DNA from 4 places in the Pseudomonas sp. PA1(2017) genome. Region 2 is predicted to be linked to each of the others. Evidence: predicted binding sites of a transcription regulator. Region 2 holds the regulator's gene; each other region holds the start of a gene.
What was found. Region 2 encodes sigma-54, which starts transcription at its own class of promoters, with help from an activator protein. Its sites were predicted from a motif close to ANTGGCATNNANNTTGCTNT; they were not measured.
Positions count from the first base shown of each region.

Region 1 (4,345 bases), on a different contig from region 2:
GGTCGCCAGCGGCAGATTGGCACCCGGAATGGCGTTTACCTGGCCATTGGCGCCGTACTTGCCCTTGCGCGCACCGAGCAGGATCACCCCGGCCAGAGCAGCCGCGGCGCCAGCCATGTGCACCACGCTGGAGCCGGCGAAATCGAGGAAACCGGCGGCGTCGAGGAAGCCACCGCCCCATTTCCAGAAGCCCTGGATCGGGTAGATGACCGCGGTCATCACCACCGCGAAGGCGATGAACGACCAGAGCTTCATGCGCTCGGCCACCGCGCCGGAGACGATCGACATGCAGGTGGCGGCGAACACGATCTGGAAGAAGAAGTCCGAGCGGGCTGCGTAGTACGGGGCATCTTCGCCACCAGCCAGTACCGACTCGACGGTGTTTTCGTCACCGATCAGAAAACCGAAGCTCGGCACAATGCCGCCCTCGGGGCTGGAATACATGATGTAGTAGCCGATCAGCAGATACATGATGCAGGCGATGGCGAACAGCGCCACGTTCTTGGCGAGAATCTCGGTGGTGTTCTTGGCTCGCACCAGGCCTGCTTCGAGCATGGCGAAGCCGGCGGCCATCCACATGACGAGAGCGCCACAGATCAGGAAGTAGAAGGTATCGAAACCGTACTGCAGAGCAGTCAGTGCTGTGTTGTCCATTTTTATTCACCTCTGGCCGTTGCGCACGGGCGTGCGCTGTGCGGTCGAGGCGCCCGGGTTGGCTCCGGGCGCACTCCGTGTGCTGTCGGCCCGCCACAGAAAGCGGGCCGCTGGTACTTACAGGATGTAACCGCGCTCGTTGTGCTGAGCCAGGTCGAGGCCGACCGACTCTTCTTCTTCGGTGACACGCAGGCCCATCACGGCATCGATGACCTTGAGGATCACGAAGGTGACGATGGCGGTGTAAATCACAGTGACGGCTACGCCCTTGAACTGGATCCACAGTTGCAGGCCGATGTTCTCGACCTCACCGAAGCCACCCAGGGCTGGTGCTGCGAACACACCGGTCAGCAGCGCGCCGACGATGCCACCCACGCCGTGCACGCCGAACACGTCCAGCGAGTCGTCGTAGCCCAGCTTGCGCTTGAGGCTGGTGGCGCAGAAGAAGCAGATCACGCCGGAAGCCAGGCCGATGATCATCGCGCCCATCGGGCCGACGGTGCCGGCAGCCGGGGTGATGGCGACCAGGCCGGCGACCACACCCGAGGCAATGCCCAGTGCACTGGGTTTGCCGTGAGCGACCCACTCGGCGAACATCCAGGCCAGCGCCGCGGCGGCAGTGGCGATCTGGGTGACCAGCATGGCCATGCCAGCGGTCTGGTCAGCGGCGGCAGCGGAGCCGGCGTTGAAGCCGAACCAGCCGACCCACAGCATCGCTGCACCGATCAGGGTGTAACCCAGGTTGTGCGGCGCCATGGCCACGCTCGGGAAGCCCTTGCGCTTGCCGAGCACGATGCACGCTACCAGGCCGGCGATACCGGCGTTGATGTGCACCACGGTGCCGCCAGCGAAGTCGAGCACGCCCCAGTCCCACATCAGCGCACCGTCGCCGCCCCAGACCATGTGCGCGATCGGCGCGTAGACCAGGGTGAACCAAACGGTCATGAACACCAGCATCGCGGAGAACTTCATGCGCTCGGCGAAGGCACCGACGATCAGCGCCGGGGTGATGATGGCGAAGGTCATCTGGAAGGTGATGAATACGCTTTCCGGGAATGCCGAGGTCAGCGATTCCTTGGTCAGGTTGCCGAGGAACATGTTGCCCAGGCCGCCGACGAAGGAGCTGAAGTTGGTGACACCGGCTTCCATCCCGGTGGTATCGAACGCCAGGCTGTAGCCGTAGGCGAACCACAGCAGGCTCATCAGCGCGGTGATGGCGAAGCACTGCATCATGACCGACAGCACGTTCTTGGAACGCACCATGCCGGCGTAGAACAGCGCCAGGCCCGGAATGGTCATGAACAGCACCAGGGCGGTGGCGGTCAGCATCCAGGCCGTGTCACCGGAATTAAGCGTTTTCTCCTGAGCCATGACCAGGCCTGGGAAAAACAGGGACGAAAGGGCTCCAAGCCCTGCGATTTTTCGCAGAGTCATGATTTAACTCCTGGGACGATTTTGGGGGGTGGGGGCGGAGCTTTAGATCGCGTCGGTATCGGTTTCGCCGGTACGGATGCGGATCGCCTGTTCCAGGTTTACGACGAAAATCTTGCCGTCACCGATCTTGCCGGTGTTGGCGGCCTTGGTGATGGCCTCGATGACGCGGTCCAGCTGATCGTCGGCAATGGCGACGTCGATCTTCACCTTGGGCAGGAAATCGACGACATATTCAGCGCCGCGGTACAGCTCGGTGTGGCCCTTCTGGCGGCCGAAGCCTTTCACTTCGGTGACGGTGATGCCTTGCACACCGATTTCCGACAGCGATTCGCGGACGTCGTCCAGCTTGAACGGCTTGATGATGGCAGTGACTAGTTTCATGAAACTCTCTCCCGTGTAAGGTGGACTTGCCCCAGGAATTGTTACCCCGGCTCAAGTCTAAGCTCAGTGTCTGGCTTTTGTATGCATCGGTTGCCAAGACGGGCTGACCAACTGCTCGCGGCGAACCCTTCCCGCCCGTTCGTGACAACCGAACCGCATCGGTGCATGGGTCATGAGCGTCTAAGCAGAAATCTTGCCAATACCGGCAAAACGCCGCTTTTCAGGAACTTACGGGCCTGTGGGCGACAGTGATGGGCGTCACACCAAGGTGGTCGCACCAGAAGAGCGCCAAACCGCACCGCGCCATGCACACAATTAGTGCGCAAACAGCTTGCCGGCTGCCAAAAATCACCGTGCTACACTGCCGCCAGTTCATTCTGGAAGGTTCCCATGCTGCCACCCAAAGCGTTGCTCGATGCCCTCAGCAGCCAGGCCAGTCGCCTGCTCAGCGGCGACAACCCGCTGCCCCGCAGTGAAATCGAAAGCCAGCTCAAGGCACTATTGCAGAGCAGCTTCAGCAAACTGGATCTGGTCAGCCGCGAGGAATTCGACAGCCAGATGGTCGTACTGGCCCGCACCCGCGCGCGACTCGAAGCCCTGGAAGCCAAGGTCGCCGAACTCGAAACGCGCACCGCAACGACGCAACAGGCGCCGGTCGAGTAGCCTGACGGGCCGGGCGTGATCAGGGAGTGAATCGATGTCGCTGGCCATAGTCCATAGTCGCGCTCAGGTCGGCGTCGATGCTCCCAGCGTCACCGTCGAAGCCCACCTGGCCAACGGTCTGCCTTCTCTGGCCCTGGTCGGGCTGCCGGAAACCGCGGTCAAGGAATCCAAGGATCGCGTACGCAGCGCCATTCTCAATTGCGCGCTGGATTTCCCACCCCGCCGTATCACCTTGAATCTCGCGCCAGCGGACCTGCCCAAGGATGGTGGCCGCTTCGATCTGGCCATTGCCCTGGGCATTCTTGCCGCCAGCGGCCAACTACCCGGCGAATCCCTTACCAGCCTCGAATGCCTTGGCGAGCTCGCCTTGTCCGGTGCAATCCGCCCGGTACAGGGCGTGCTGCCTGCAGCACTGGCGGCCCGGCAGGCCGGGCGCACTCTGGTGGTGCCAAAGGAAAACGCCGAGGAAGCCAGCCTGGCTACCGGCCTCACCGTGCTGGCGGTCGATCATCTGCTGGAGCTGGTGGCGCACCTGAACGGCCAGACGCCGCTGGCGCCCTACCAGGCCCAAGGCCTGCTGCGTCACACCCAGCCCTATCCGGACCTCGCCGAAGTGCAGGGGCAGATCGCCGCCAAGCGTGCCCTGCTGGTTGCTGCCGCAGGCGGCCATAACCTGTTGTTGAGCGGGCCGCCCGGTACTGGCAAGACCCTGCTGGCGAGCCGCCTGCCCGGCCTGCTGCCGCCGCTGACCGAGGAAGAAGCCCTGCAGGTCGCCGCGATTCGCTCGGTGGCGAGCCACACTCCGTTAAATAATTGGCCGCAGCGCCCCTTCAGGCACCCGCACCACAGTGCATCCGGCCCGGCGCTAGTGGGGGGCGGCAGTCGCCCGCAGCCAGGAGAAATTACTCTGGCCCATCATGGCGTGCTGTTTCTGGACGAGTTGCCCGAGTTCGATCGCCGCGTGCTGGAAGTGCTTCGCGAGCCCCTGGAAAGCGGCCATATCGTGATTGCCCGCGCCCGCGACAAGGTCAGCTTCCCTGCCCGCTTCCAACTGGTGGCGGCCATGAACCCCTGCCCCTGCGGTTTTCTCGGCGATCCCAGCGGGCGTTGTCGCTGCAGCCCGGAGCAGATCCAGCGTTACCGCGGCAAGCTCTCCGGACCATTGCTCGACCGCATCGACCTGCACATTACCGTGGCCCGCGAGAGCACCCAG
Region 1 covers NZ_MSXU01000001.1:199,711-204,055, reverse strand. The annotation lists gene BVH01_RS00905 (ammonium transporter) at 1-654, opposite strand, end outside; gene BVH01_RS00900 (ammonium transporter) at 772-2,088, opposite strand; gene glnK (P-II family nitrogen regulator) at 2,131-2,469, opposite strand; gene BVH01_RS00890 (accessory factor UbiK family protein) at 2,860-3,132, shown strand; gene BVH01_RS00885 (YifB family Mg chelatase-like AAA ATPase) at 3,167-4,345, shown strand, end outside.
Region 1: glnK (P-II family nitrogen regulator) is a predicted target of sigma-54. The motif match lies at 2,651-2,670, and genes of this name have one in related genera.

Region 2 (4,345 bases):
CGGCGGCGGGTTTCCGAGAAGCGCTTGAGCAGGGTCTCCTCACTGGCATCCAGGTACAGCACATCACAGTGGATATTGCGCGAGCGAACCTCATCGAGCAGTTCGGCGAAGCGCCTGAGCTGGCTGGGCAGGTTGCGTGCGTCGATGGACACCGCCACCTGCGGATGCAGCAATTCGGTGTTGGGTAATGCGCGCTCCGCCAGCTCTGGCAGCAACCCAGCGGGCAGGTTGTCGATGCAATAGAACCCATTGTCTTCGAGCACATCGAGCGCCGTGCTCTTGCCCGAGCCGGAACGACCGCTGACGATGATCAGGCGCATGGGTTCACCCCGCAGGCTATTGGCCGTTCTGGACGTTCACGACGGTCTGGTACAGGGATTCGCTGTCTTGAGCCTGGCGAAGCCGTTCGCGGACATCCTCACGGTCGAACATGCTGGCGATCTGGCGCAGCAGTTCGAGGTGTTCGTCGGTGGCCGCCTCAGGAACCAGCAGCACGAAGAGCAGGTCGACGGGGGCGCCATCGATAGCGTCGAAGTCGACCGCAGTGCTCAGCTTGAGCAGGGCACTGATCGGCGTGCTACAGCCGGGCAGGCGGCAGTGGGGAATGGCGATGCCGTTACCGAAGCCAGTCGAACCGAGCTTCTCGCGGGCGATCAGGCTTTCATAGATGGTCTGGCCATCGAGATCGGGCAGGTCACGCGCGATCACGCTGGCTATCTGTTCGAGGACGCGTTTCTTGCTGCCGCCCGGCACGTTCACCAGGGAACGGCCGGGGGTCAGGATGGTTTCAAGTCGGATCATAGGAGAAGGACGAACTCAGCGGGCCATTGCGCCCTGCTGGCGATCGAGCTGTTTTTCCTTGTGCTTGATAAGTTGGCGATCGAGTTTGTCGGTGAGTAGATCGATGGCTGCATACATGTCGTCGTGCTCGGCATTGGCCACCACTTCGCCTCCTGCGATGTGCAAGGTGGCTTCGACTTTCTGCTTGAGTTTCTCGACCTCCAGGATGACCTGCACATTGGTGATCTTGTCGAAGTGTCGCTCGAGGCGCTCGAGCTTTTCTTCGATGTAGCTGCGTAGTGCGTCTGTCACATCCAGCTGGTGTCCACTGATGTTGACTTGCATACCGCTTCTCCTTGTTGCCGTGTGTGAGTGGCGGGTGTTGAACCCGCCGCAGGAACACTGGGGCTTCGCTTTCGCTACAAGGGCTCCCTTACATCAGTCGCTTGCGTTCGCTCGAAGGCGCTATACCGAGCGATTCACGGTACTTGGCGACTGTGCGGCGCGCCACTTGAATGCCCTGTGCTTCCAGTAAACCAGCGATCTTGCTGTCGCTCAATGGCTTTTTCGCATTTTCCGCTGCGACCAGTTTTTTGATGATTGCGCGGATCGCGGTCGACGAACATTCACCGCCTTCGGAGGTGCTGACATGACTGGAGAAGAAGTACTTCAGCTCGTAAATGCCACGCGGTGTGTGCATGTACTTCTGGGTGGTGACGCGGGAGATGGTCGACTCGTGCATGCCTACCGCCTCGGCGATGTCGTGCAGTACCAGTGGTTTCATCGCCTCGTCGCCATAATCCAGGAAGCCGCGCTGGTGCTCGACGATCTGCGTGGCGACCTTCATAAGGGTTTCGTTGCGGCTCTGCAGGCTCTTGATGAACCAGCGTGCTTCCTGCAACTGGTTGCGCATGAAGGTGTTGTCGGCGCTGGAGTCGGCGCGCTTCACGAAGCCGGCATACTGGGCGTTGACGCGCAGACGCGGCATGGCTTCCTGGTTGAGCTCGACCAGCCAGCGATCATTGTGCTTGCGCACGATCACGTCCGGCACCACGTACTCCGGTTCGCTGGACTCGATCTGCGAGCCGGGTCGCGGGTTGAGGCTCTGGATCAGCTCGATGACCGGGCGCAGCTCATCTTCCTTGAGTTTCATGCGGCGCATCAGCTGACTGTAGTCACGGTTGCCGAGCAGATCCAGATAATCGCTGGTCAGGCGCTGCGCTTCGCTGAGCCAGGGCGTGGAGGCGGGCAGTTGGCGCAGTTGCAGGAGCAGGCACTCGCGCAGATCCCGTGCAGCGATGCCCGATGGCTCGAACTGCTGGATACGGTGCAGAACGGCTTCGACTTCATCCAGCTCGACGTCCAGCTCGGGGTCGAACGACTCGACGATTTCGTCGAGGGTTTCCTCCAGATAGCCCTGGTCGTTGATGCAGTCGATGAGCGTCACGGCGATCAGGCGGTCCTTGTCGGACATGGGCGCCAGATTGAGTTGCCAGAGCATATGGCTCTGCAGGCTCTCGCCGGATGAGGTGCGGGTGGTGAAATCCCATTCGTCATCATCGTTGCTAGGCAGGCTGCTGGCGCTGGTCTGGTAGATGTCTTCCCAGGCCGTGTCGACGGGCAATTCGTTGGGAATGCGTTCGCCCCATTCACCCTCTTCGAGGTTGTCGACGGTCTGGGTGCTTTCCTGGAAGCTGGATTCCTGAAAGGTCTCTTCCTGGGCGGCGGGCGAGGTCGGGCTTTCGGCGCCATCGGCCATCGGGTCGGAATTGTCGAAGTCTTCGCCTTCTTCCTGACGCTCCAGCATCGGGTTGGATTCCAGCGCCTCCTGGATTTCCTGTTGCAGGTCCAGGGTCGACAGTTGGAGCAGGCGAATGGCTTGTTGCAGCTGCGGTGTCATCGTCAGCTGCTGGCCCATTTTCAGGACTAGCGATGGTTTCATTGCAGACCTTATCCGGCGTCTGTACGTAATCCACGACAGGGCGACGAAGCGCCACTAGGAAGCAAATTATATGCCTGAATCCAAGCCCTTTGCCTAGAGCCTGTTACCATTTCGTTTCGATGTCGCTCGGACGGTAACAGGCTCTTGCAGAGGTTCATGGGGAGGGATCCGCTACAGGCGGAATTCGTGACCCAGGTAGACGTCCTTGACAGTCTGGTTGGCCAGGATCGCCGCCGAATCGCCTTCGGCAATGAGCTGGCCCTCGCTGACGATGTAGGCGGTTTCGCAGATGTCCAGGGTTTCGCGCACGTTGTGATCGGTAATCAGCACGCCAATGCCCTTGGCCTTGAGGTGGTGAATGATCTGCTTGATATCACCGACCGAAATGGGGTCCACGCCGGCGAAGGGTTCATCGAGCAGGATGAATTTCGGCGAGGTGGCCAGGGCGCGGGCAATTTCGACGCGGCGGCGTTCACCACCGGACAGGCTCATGCCCAGGTTGTCGCGAATATGAGTGATGTGGAATTCCTGCAGCAGGCTCTCGAGTTCCTGCAGCCGCTGTTCGCGGTTGAGGTCTTTACGGGTTTCCAGAATCGCCATGATGTTGTCGGAAACGCTGAGCTTGCGGAAGATCGAGGCTTCCTGGGGCAGGTAGCCAATCCCGGCGCGCGCGCGGCCGTGCATCGGCTGGTGGCTGACGTCGAGGTCGTCGATCAGTACGCGGCCCTGATCGGCCTGTACCAGGCCTACGATCATGTAGAAGCACGTGGTCTTGCCGGCGCCGTTGGGGCCGAGCAAACCGACGATCTGGCCGCTTTCGATGCTCAGGCTCACGTCGCGCACGACCTGGCGACCCTTGTAGCTCTTGGCCAGGTGCTGGGCTTTGAGAGTCGCCATGGTTATTGGCCCTGCTCGGCAGCGGGGGCTGCCTTCTTCTGCGGCTGGATCACCATGTCGATGCGCGGGCGCGGGCTCGACACGTTGGTGCCGGTGGCGCGGCCGGCGTTTACGATCTGACGGCGCGTGTCGTAGACGATCTTCTCGCCTTCGAAGGTGTTGCCTTCCTGCACGACCTTAGCCTGATCGATCAGCACGATGCGCTCGTTGGCGGCGAAGTACTGGATGGTCAGGCCGTACGCCTTGACGATCTGCTTGTCGGCGGCCGGCTTCTGCTCGTAATAGGCAGGTTTGCCCACCGAGGTGAACACGTCGACTTCACCCTGCGCATTCTGGGTGATGGTGACGGTGTCGCCGGTGATCTTCATGGTGCCCTGAGTGATCACCACGTCGCCGCGGTATACCGCCACGCCTTGTTTGTCGTCCAGTTCAGCGCTGTCGGCCTGCACGCGGATCGGTTGATCGCGGTCACTCGGCAGAGCCCAGGCGCTTACGCTTCCGAGCGTGGCGCCGAGGCTGAGAAGTAGGGGGAGGGTTTTAACGAACCTCATGCTGGCCTCTTACGTTGGACTGCAGGATCATCCTGCCGTCATTCAAGTACGCTTTCATTCCTTGTGCCGTGGTCACCCCATTGGCCGCGTCGATTCTAACGGCTTGCTGGGTCTGCGCATATTCCTTCTGCGGGAATACGGTCAGGCGGCTGGTGGTGAGTATAGTGGGGCGGCC
Region 2 covers NZ_MSXU01000002.1:74,795-79,139, reverse strand. The annotation lists gene rapZ (RNase adapter RapZ) at 1-320, opposite strand, end outside; gene ptsN (PTS IIA-like nitrogen regulatory protein PtsN) at 337-801, opposite strand; gene hpf (ribosome hibernation-promoting factor, HPF/YfiA family) at 817-1,125, opposite strand; gene BVH01_RS04620 (RNA polymerase factor sigma-54) at 1,214-2,722, opposite strand; gene lptB (LPS export ABC transporter ATP-binding protein) at 2,894-3,619, opposite strand; gene lptA (lipopolysaccharide transport periplasmic protein LptA) at 3,622-4,170, opposite strand; gene lptC (LPS export ABC transporter periplasmic protein LptC) at 4,157-4,345, opposite strand, start outside.

Region 3 (4,345 bases), on a different contig from region 2:
GGCCGAGAGCCATTTTCAACGTCCCTTGCGACTGCCCGCAGGGTAGTCGTCAGGGATGGCAGGCCATAAAAAAGCCTCCCCGGCAGAACCGGGGAGGCTTCGTCGCGCTACAAACTGTAGCGAGGCCAGCTTAGACGCTGTAGTACAGGTCGTATTCCAGCGGGTGTACGAAGGTACGTACCTTGATTTCTTCTTCCGATTTCAGCTCGATGTAGGCATCGATGAAGTCGTCGGAGAATACGCCGCCCTTGGTCAGGAACGCGCGACCCTTGTCCAGCTCTTCCAGGGCTTCTTTCAGGCTGCCGCAAACCTGCGGGATCAGCTTGCCTTCTTCCGGCGGCAGGTCGTACAGGTTCTTGTCCGCTGCGTCGCCAGGGTGGATCTTGTTCTGGATGCCGTCCAGGCCGGCCATCAGCAGTGCAGCGAAGGCCAGGTACGGGTTGGCAGCCGGATCCGGGAAGCGAGCTTCGATGCGGCGCGCTTTCGGGCTGGAAACGTACGGGATACGGATCGAGGCGGAACGGTTACGGGCCGAGTAGGCCAGCATGACCGGCGCTTCGAAGCCGGGAACCAGACGCTTGTAGGAGTTGGTCGACGGGTTGGTGAAGCCGTTCAGGGCCTTACCGTGCTTGATGATGCCGCCGATGAAGTACAGAGCGGTTTCCGACAGGCCGGCATAGCCTTCACCTGCGAAGGTGTTCTTGCCGTCTTTGGAGACCGAGATGTGTACGTGCATGCCCGAGCCGTTGTCGCCGTACAGAGGCTTCGGCATGAAGGTAGCGGTTTTGCCGTAGGCATCGGCTACGTTGTGCACGCAGTACTTCAGGGTCTGGGTTTCGTCAGCCTTGGCAACCAGGGTGTTGAACTTCACACCGATTTCGTTCTGGCCGGCAGTCGCCACTTCGTGGTGGTGCACTTCGATGACCAGGCCCATTTCTTCCATGGCATTACACATGGCAGTACGGATTTCGTGGTCGTGGTCGCACGGCGGAACCGGGAAGTAACCGCCTTTGACGGCCGGGCGGTGGCCCTTGTTGCCGCCTTCGACGTCCTGGTCGGTCATCCAGGAGCCTTGTTCGGAGTAGATCTTGAACATGGAGCCGGAGATGTCGGACTTGAACTTCACTTCGTCGAAGATGAAGAACTCGGGTTCCGGGCCCACGAAGACGGTGTCACCGATACCGGTGGTCTTCAGGTATTCCTCGGCGCGGCGAGCGATGGAGCGCGGGTCGCGGTCGTAGCCCTGCATGGTGCTCGGCTCGATGATGTCGCAGACCAGGATCAGGGTCGGCTCTTCGGTGAACGGGTCGAGCACGGCAGTGCTGTCGTCCGGCAGCAGGATCATGTCGGAGGCTTCGATGCCTTTCCAGCCATGGATGGAGGAGCCGTCGAACATCTTGCCGACTTCGAAGAATTCGTCGTCCAGGGCGTCACGGGCCGGCATGGTCACGTGGTGCTGCTTACCCTTGGTGTCGGTGAAGCGCAGGTCTACCCACTTCACGTCGTGTTCTTTGATCAGTTGAACAGCCTTAGACATGTTGTCCTCCAGGTGGATAGGGTCGTTCGTTGACCCTTCTTTGAGTTCGTGACGCCGGGCCAGATAGTCTGCCAGGACACCCTGCCTCACAAGGGAGCAATATGCATGCCAGTGCCCCGTCATGGACGCGAACCCCGGAAATCGGCGTTTTGGTGGGCGTGGAGGCCACAAAATTAATCTCCAAGGCACCTTGCTGGTGCGATTTCCATCGATTGTGTTCGATTTTGGTGCGCGCACAGATTGTTTGCGGATTTTTGATCAAAGGTTGAGCAATTTCCTTTATAATCCGCGCCCCTGTTTTTCAGGCCCTGGCCCCCGACATTTGCTCCCATGAAACTGATCGTCAAAGTCTTTCCGGAAATCACCATCAAGAGCCCGCCGGTTCGCAAGAACTTTATCCGGCAGTTGGCCAAGAACATCCGCGTGGTGTTGCGTGATCTCGACCCGCAACTGCAGGTGACCGGTGTCTGGGACAATCTGGAAGTGAAGACCGAGGTGGCCGAGCCCAAGGTCCAGCAGGACATCATCGAGCGCCTGAGCTGCGTGCCGGGCATCGTGCACTTCCTGCAGATCGACGAATACCCGCTCGGCGACTTCGACGACATCGTTGCCAAGTGCAAGCTGCATTATGGCGAGCTGCTGGCCGGCAAGATCTTCTCGGTTCGCTGCAAGCGCGGCGGCCGCCACGCGTTCTCCTCCATCGATGTGGAGCGCTATGTCGGCAGCCAGCTGCGCCAGCAGTGCGGCGCCGCCGGTATCGACCTGAAGAAACCCGAGGTCGAGGTGCGCATCGAGATTCGCGATCAGCGCCTGTACGTCATTCATCATCAGCACCCCGGCCTGGGCGGCTACCCCTTGGGTTCGCTGGAGCAGACCCTGGTGCTGATGAGCGGCGGCTTCGACTCCACCGTGGCGGCCTACCAGATCATGCGCCGTGGCCTGATGAGCCACTTCTGCTTCTTCAACCTCGGCGGTCGTGCCCACGAGCTGGGCGTGATGGAAGTCGCCCACTACTTGTGGAAGAAGTACGGCAGCAGCCAGCGCGTGCTGTTCATCAGCGTGCCGTTCGAGGAAGTGCTCGGCGAGATTCTCGGCAAGGTCGACAACAGCTACATGGGCGTCACCCTCAAGCGCATGATGCTGCGCGCCGCCAGCCGCCTGGCCGAGCGCTTGCAGATCGACGCGCTGGTGACCGGCGAGGCGATCAGCCAGGTATCCAGCCAGACCCTGCCGAATCTCTCGGTGATCGACTCGGTCACCGACAAGCTGGTGCTGCGCCCGCTGATCGCCAGCCACAAGCAGGACATCATCGACACCGCCGAAGCCATCGGCACGGCCGAGTTTGCCCGCCACATGCCCGAGTACTGCGGCGTGATTTCGGTGAACCCGACCACCAAGGCCAAGCCCCATCGCGTCGCCCATGAAGAACAACAGTTCGACATGGCGGTGCTCGAGCGCGCGCTCGAGCGCGCACGCCTGATCGCCATCGATCGGGTGATCGAAGAGCTGGGCCAGGACGTGCAGGTCGAGGAAGTCACTGATGCGCTGCCCGGCCACGTGGTGATCGACATTCGCCACCCCGACCAGGCCGAAGACGAGCCGCTGGAAATCGAGGGCGTGGAAGTCCAGGCGCTGCCGTTCTACGCCATCAACAATCGTTTCAAGGAGCTGGACGAGAACCGCCAGTACCTCCTTTATTGCGACAGGGGCGTCATGAGCCGCCTGCATGCCCATCACCTGCTGAGCGAGGGGCATGCCAATGTGCGCGTTTATCGTCCGGCATAAGACGCCCGGGCTCAATGGCGGCAGCATCCGCCATCGCCCTCCCGACCCGATTGGCGGCGAGTTTGCCGCCACACAGCCTTAACAGACTGCCTTTACCCTTAATCCCGATTTTTCGCGTTGGGCCCTCGAAGCAACTGCCGGGTAGCCCGACCCAACCTACGAGACCACTACTGTGATCGAGAATCTACGCAATATCGCCATCATCGCCCACGTTGACCATGGCAAGACCACCCTGGTCGACGCCCTGCTGCGTCAGTCCGGCACCCTGGAGCGCAGCGAGCTCAACGACGAGCGCGTGATGGACAGCAACGACCAGGAAAAAGAGCGCGGCATCACCATTCTGGCCAAGAACACCGCCATCAAGTGGAACGACTACCGCATCAACATCGTCGACACCCCCGGCCACGCCGACTTCGGCGGTGAAGTAGAGCGCGTGATGTCGATGGTCGACTCCGTACTGCTGGTCGTCGACGCCCAGGACGGCCCGATGCCGCAAACCCGTTTCGTGACCAAGAAGGCTTTCGAAGCCGGTCTGCGTCCGATCGTGGTGATCAACAAGATCGACCGTCCGGGCGCGCGCCCTGACTGGGTCATGGATCAGATCTTCGACCTGTTCGACAACCTCGGTGCCACCGAAGAGCAACTGGACTTCCAGGTCGTCTACGCCAGCGCCCTGAACGGCATCGCCGGTCTGGACCACACCGACATGGCCGAAGACCTGACCCCGCTGTATCAGGCCATCGTTGACCACGTCCCTGCACCGAACGTCGACGTCGACGGCCCGTTCCAGATGCAGATTTCGGCACTGGACTACAACAGCTTCCTGGGCATCATCGGTGTTGGCCGTATCGCCCGTGGCCGCGTCAAGCCGAACACCCCGGTCACTGCCATCGACACCGAAGGCAAGAAGCGTAACGGCCGTATCCTCAAGCTGATGGGCCACCACGGTCTGCACCGCGTGGACGTCGAAGAAGCCACTGCTGGCGACATCGTCTGCGTCAGCGGCATGGACGAGCTGTTCAT
Region 3 covers NZ_MSXU01000001.1:524,792-529,136, forward strand. The annotation lists gene glnA (glutamate--ammonia ligase) at 131-1,537, opposite strand; gene thiI (tRNA uracil 4-sulfurtransferase ThiI) at 1,868-3,322, shown strand; gene typA (translational GTPase TypA) at 3,495-4,345, shown strand, end outside.
Region 3: glnA (glutamate--ammonia ligase) is a predicted target of sigma-54. The motif match lies at 1,631-1,650, and genes of this name have one in related genera.

Region 4 (4,345 bases), on a different contig from region 2:
GCGGTTCCGAGTTGCGCTGCGCCAAGGTCTACAAGGAGGCCAACAAGCGCGGGTTCCGCCAGGCCGCCGAGTATCAGGAGGGCCGCAAGGTACGCAACAGCCGCGATGCCCGGGCCATGGCCAAGGGCTCCAAGTACGGGCGCAAGAACCAGGAAGACAACTGGCAGAACGCCGAAGTCGCCGCGCTGTTTCGCCTGGCCAGTGCCGGCGTGCGGGTGCCCAAACCCTACGACTTCCTCGACGGCGTGCTGTTGATGGAGCTGGTCACCGATGGCGAGGGCGACGTGGCACCACGCCTCAATGACGTCGACCTGCACCCCGAGGACGCCCGCGAATTCCACGCCTTCATGATCGAGGAAATCGTCAAGATGCTGTGTGCCGGCCTGGTGCACGGCGATCTGTCGGAGTTCAACGTGCTGCTCGGCCCGGACGGTCCGGTGATCATCGACCTGCCCCAGGCGGTGGACGCAGCGGGCAACAACCATGCCTTCAAGATGCTCGAACGCGACGTCGGCAACATGGCGGCCTACTTCGGCCAGTTCGCCCCAGAACTCAAGTACAGCAAGTACGCCAAGGAAATGTGGGCGCTCTATGAAGAAGGCAAGCTAACGCCACAAAGCGTGCTCACCGGCGAGTTCAAGGACCCGGAAGACGAAGCCGATGTCGACGCGGTGATGCGCGAGATCAAGGCCGCCTTGGCCGATGAAGCCCGCCGCCAGGCTGCGCTCAATGCCGAGGACGAGCCCAAGGATCGCGAGCCGCCACCGCCGTGGGAGCGTTGACAGGCGACATGCTGGTACCTGGCGCCTAGCCGGCATCCTGCGGCTTTGGCTTTTAGGTGGCGGAAGCGGCCGATCGTTCACGTGGGATGGACTAGTGATTATCTGTGGGAGCGGGCCATGCCCGCGAAAAATCACGAGCATGGACTGGGCGTGCCCGCCCGCTCCCACAATGAGTCCGCCAGCATTACCGTGTTGTTCGCGCGCTCAGTTCCGCTCTGACGAGCGGGTCACTTTTGGCATTGCCCCAAAAGTAACCAAAAGGTCTAGCCCCGACATCCGGCCCCAGCTGCGCTGGGGTTCCCTCATTACATCGTCGTTCCGGGGGCCGGCCTGGAAGGGCCATCCATGGCCCATCAGGCCTCTCGCCGCATCCATGCGGCTCGTACCCCTATACAACGATTCCATTCGGCCTCCTGAAGGGGCGATTGATGTCGTCTGCTACGGCCGTGCAGGAGAAACATCAAAAAGCAAAAGCGACGAGTGGCCACTTCTGCCTTGAAGTGACCATAGGCCTGGTGAGACACCTCCAGCGCTGACCCGCCTTGCTCCCGAGGTCATGGAGAATGGCGGAGCGCAGTGAGGGGCGCTCTGCTTGCCCTGAAATGGTGAGCTTGGGCGTCGGTCGCCTCATATTGGTTCGCCTCGCCCTCCAGCCTCTCCCCTCGTCAAAGGGCTGAAAGCCCCGGCCCTATAGTCCTTGCGGACATTCGCGAAATCCTGGCACACAACCTGCTATCAAGCCTGTGCACCCATCACCATGGGGCCGGTGAGCAGGCCGTGGCCTGACGCTCACCCCCACATAATCGAATCCAAGGCAAAGACGCCTGAAGCTGACAACAGCTCCAGGCGTCTTTTTTTTTGCGTTGCAGAAAACCGTGTTAGCGCAGCAGACAGAGGGCAGGCTATGAATTCCATCGTCACATCGATCAAGCGCGAGACCCTGATCGTCATCGGCAACGGCATGGTCGGCCACCACTGTATCGAGCAGTTGATCGCCAGCGGCGCGCTGCACCGTTATCAGGTGCACGTCTACGGCGAAGAGCCGCTGCGCGCCTATGACCGTGTGCACCTGTCCGAATACTTTTCCGGCAAGGACGCCGAAGCCCTGGCCCTCGGCGAGGCCGATCTCTATGCCCGCAACGGCGTGCGCCTGCACCTCGGTGAGCCGGTGTTGGAGATCGACCGTGAGGCACGCGAGGTCGTCACCAGCCAGGGGCGTCGTGGCTACGACCGTCTGGTGCTGGCCACCGGGTCCTATCCGTTCGTGCCGCCGATCCCCGGCGCCGAAGGCAACTCGCGTCTGGTCTACCGCACCCTGATTGATCTCGACGGCATCCGCGCCGCCGCTATGGGCGCCCGCCGTGGTGTGGTGGTCGGTGGCGGCTTGCTCGGCCTGGAGGCGGCCAATGCGCTCAAGTCCCTCGGCCTGGAAGCCCACGTGGTGGAGTTCGCGCCGCGGCTGATGCCTGTACAGCTGGATGTTGACGGTGGCGACGCACTGCGGGCGCGTATCGAGGCGCTGGGCGTGGGCGTGCACCTGTCGCGGGCCACCCAGGAAATCGTCATCGGTGAGGAATACGCCTACCGCATGAATTTCAATGACGGTGAGTATCTGGAAACCGACCTGATCGTGTTCTCCGCCGGCATTCGCCCCCAGGACGCCCTGGGCCGTGCCGCCGGCCTGGACACCGCCCCCCGCGGCGGCGTGGTGGTCGACAACGACTGTCGCACCAGCGACCCGGCCATCCATGCCATCGGCGAATGCGCGTCCTGGAACGGCACGGTATTCGGCCTGGTGGCGCCCGGCTACAGCATGGCCCGCGCCGTGGCCGCGCAACTGGCCGGTGAGCCCCATGAACCGTTCACCGGCGCCGACATGTCGACCAAGCTCAAGCTGCTCGGCGTCGATGTCGGCTCCATCGGCGATGCCCACGGGGCCACGCCGGGCGCCAAGAGCTATCGCTACATCGACGAAGCCAACGCCAGCTACCGCCGTCTGGTGGTCTCGGCGGATGGTCAGCACGTCATCGGCGCCGTGCTGGTCGGCGACAACAGCTATTACGACACCCTGCTGCAGTACGCCCAGAACGGCATCAAGCTGCCGGCCGATCCGTCGAGCCTGATCCTGCCGTTGTCCGACGGTGCGCCGACCCTGGGCGCCGATGCGCTGCCGGATACCGCGACCATCTGCTCCTGCCACAACGTCAGCAAGGGCGCGGTGTGCTGCCAGGTCGACGCCGGCATCACCGACCTCGGCGAGCTCAAGGCCATCACCAAGGCCGGCAGTGGCTGCGGCGGCTGCAGCGCGCTGCTCAAGCAGGTCTTCGAGCACGAGCTGAGCGCCCGCGGCGTGGCGGTCGACAAGAGCCTGTGCGAGCACTTCGCCCACACCCGCCAGGAGCTGTATGCCATCGTCCGGGTGGAAGGCGTGCTCAGTTTCGATGAGCTGTTGGCCAAGCATGGCCGCGGCCACACCGGCTGCGACATCTGCAAGCCGGCGGTGGGTTCGATCCTCGCCTCGTGCTGGAACCAGCCGATCACCGATCCGGCGCTGATTCCGCTGCAGGACACCAACGACACCTTCATGGCCAACATGCAGAAGAACGGCACCTATTCGGTGGTGCCGCGCATTCCCGGCGGCGAGATCACCCCGGACGGCCTGCTGGCCATCGGCGCCGTGGCGAAGAAATACGACCTCTACACCAAGATCACCGGCGGCCAGCGCATCGACCTGTTCGGCGCGCAGCTGCACGAGCTGCCGGACATCTGGGGCGAATTGATCGCCGCCGGCTTCGAGACCGGCCACGCCTACGGCAAGTCGCTGCGCACCGTGAAGTCCTGCGTGGGCAGCACCTGGTGCCGCTATGGCGTGCAGGACAGCGTCGGCATGGCGCTGCGCCTGGAGGACCGCTACAAGGGCCTGCGCGCGCCGCACAAGATCAAGTTCGCGGTCAGCGGCTGCACCCGCGAGTGCGCCGAAGCGCAGAGCAAGGACATCGGCGTGATCGCCACCGACAAGGGCTGGAACCTCTACGTGTGCGGCAACGGCGGCATGCGGCCGCGGCATGCCGAGCTGTTCGCCACCGACCTGGACGACGAGGCGCTGATCCGCACCATCGACCGCGTGCTGATGTTCTACATCCGCACTGCCGACAAGCTGCAGCGCACCTCGGTATGGCGCGAGTCGCTGGAGGGCGGCCTGAATTACCTCAAGGCGGTGATCCTCGACGACAGCCTGGGCCTTGGCACCGAACTGGAGGCGCAGATGCAACTGGTGGTCGACCGCTACGAATGCGAGTGGGCGGGCGCCCTCAAGGACCCGGAGAAGCTCAAGCGCTTCCGCACCTTCGTCAACGACCGGCGCGCCGACCCGGACATCCATTTCGTCAAAGAGCGCGGTCAGCGCCGCCCCATTACCGCCAGTGAGTTACATCTGATTCCCGTTACCGAGGAGGTGCTCTGATGAGCCAGCCCAACGCCGTGCGTGCCCAATCGCTTCCCGCCACCGAATGGCAACCGCTGTGCCGCAGCGCCGACCTGGTCGCCAACTCCGGCGTGGTGGC
Region 4 covers NZ_MSXU01000001.1:392,701-397,045, forward strand. The annotation lists gene BVH01_RS01770 (PA4780 family RIO1-like protein kinase) at 1-782, shown strand, start outside; gene nirB (nitrite reductase large subunit NirB) at 1,687-4,245, shown strand; gene nirD (nitrite reductase small subunit NirD) at 4,245-4,345, shown strand, end outside.
Region 4: nirB (nitrite reductase large subunit NirB) is a predicted target of sigma-54. The motif match lies at 1,499-1,518, and genes of this name have one in related genera.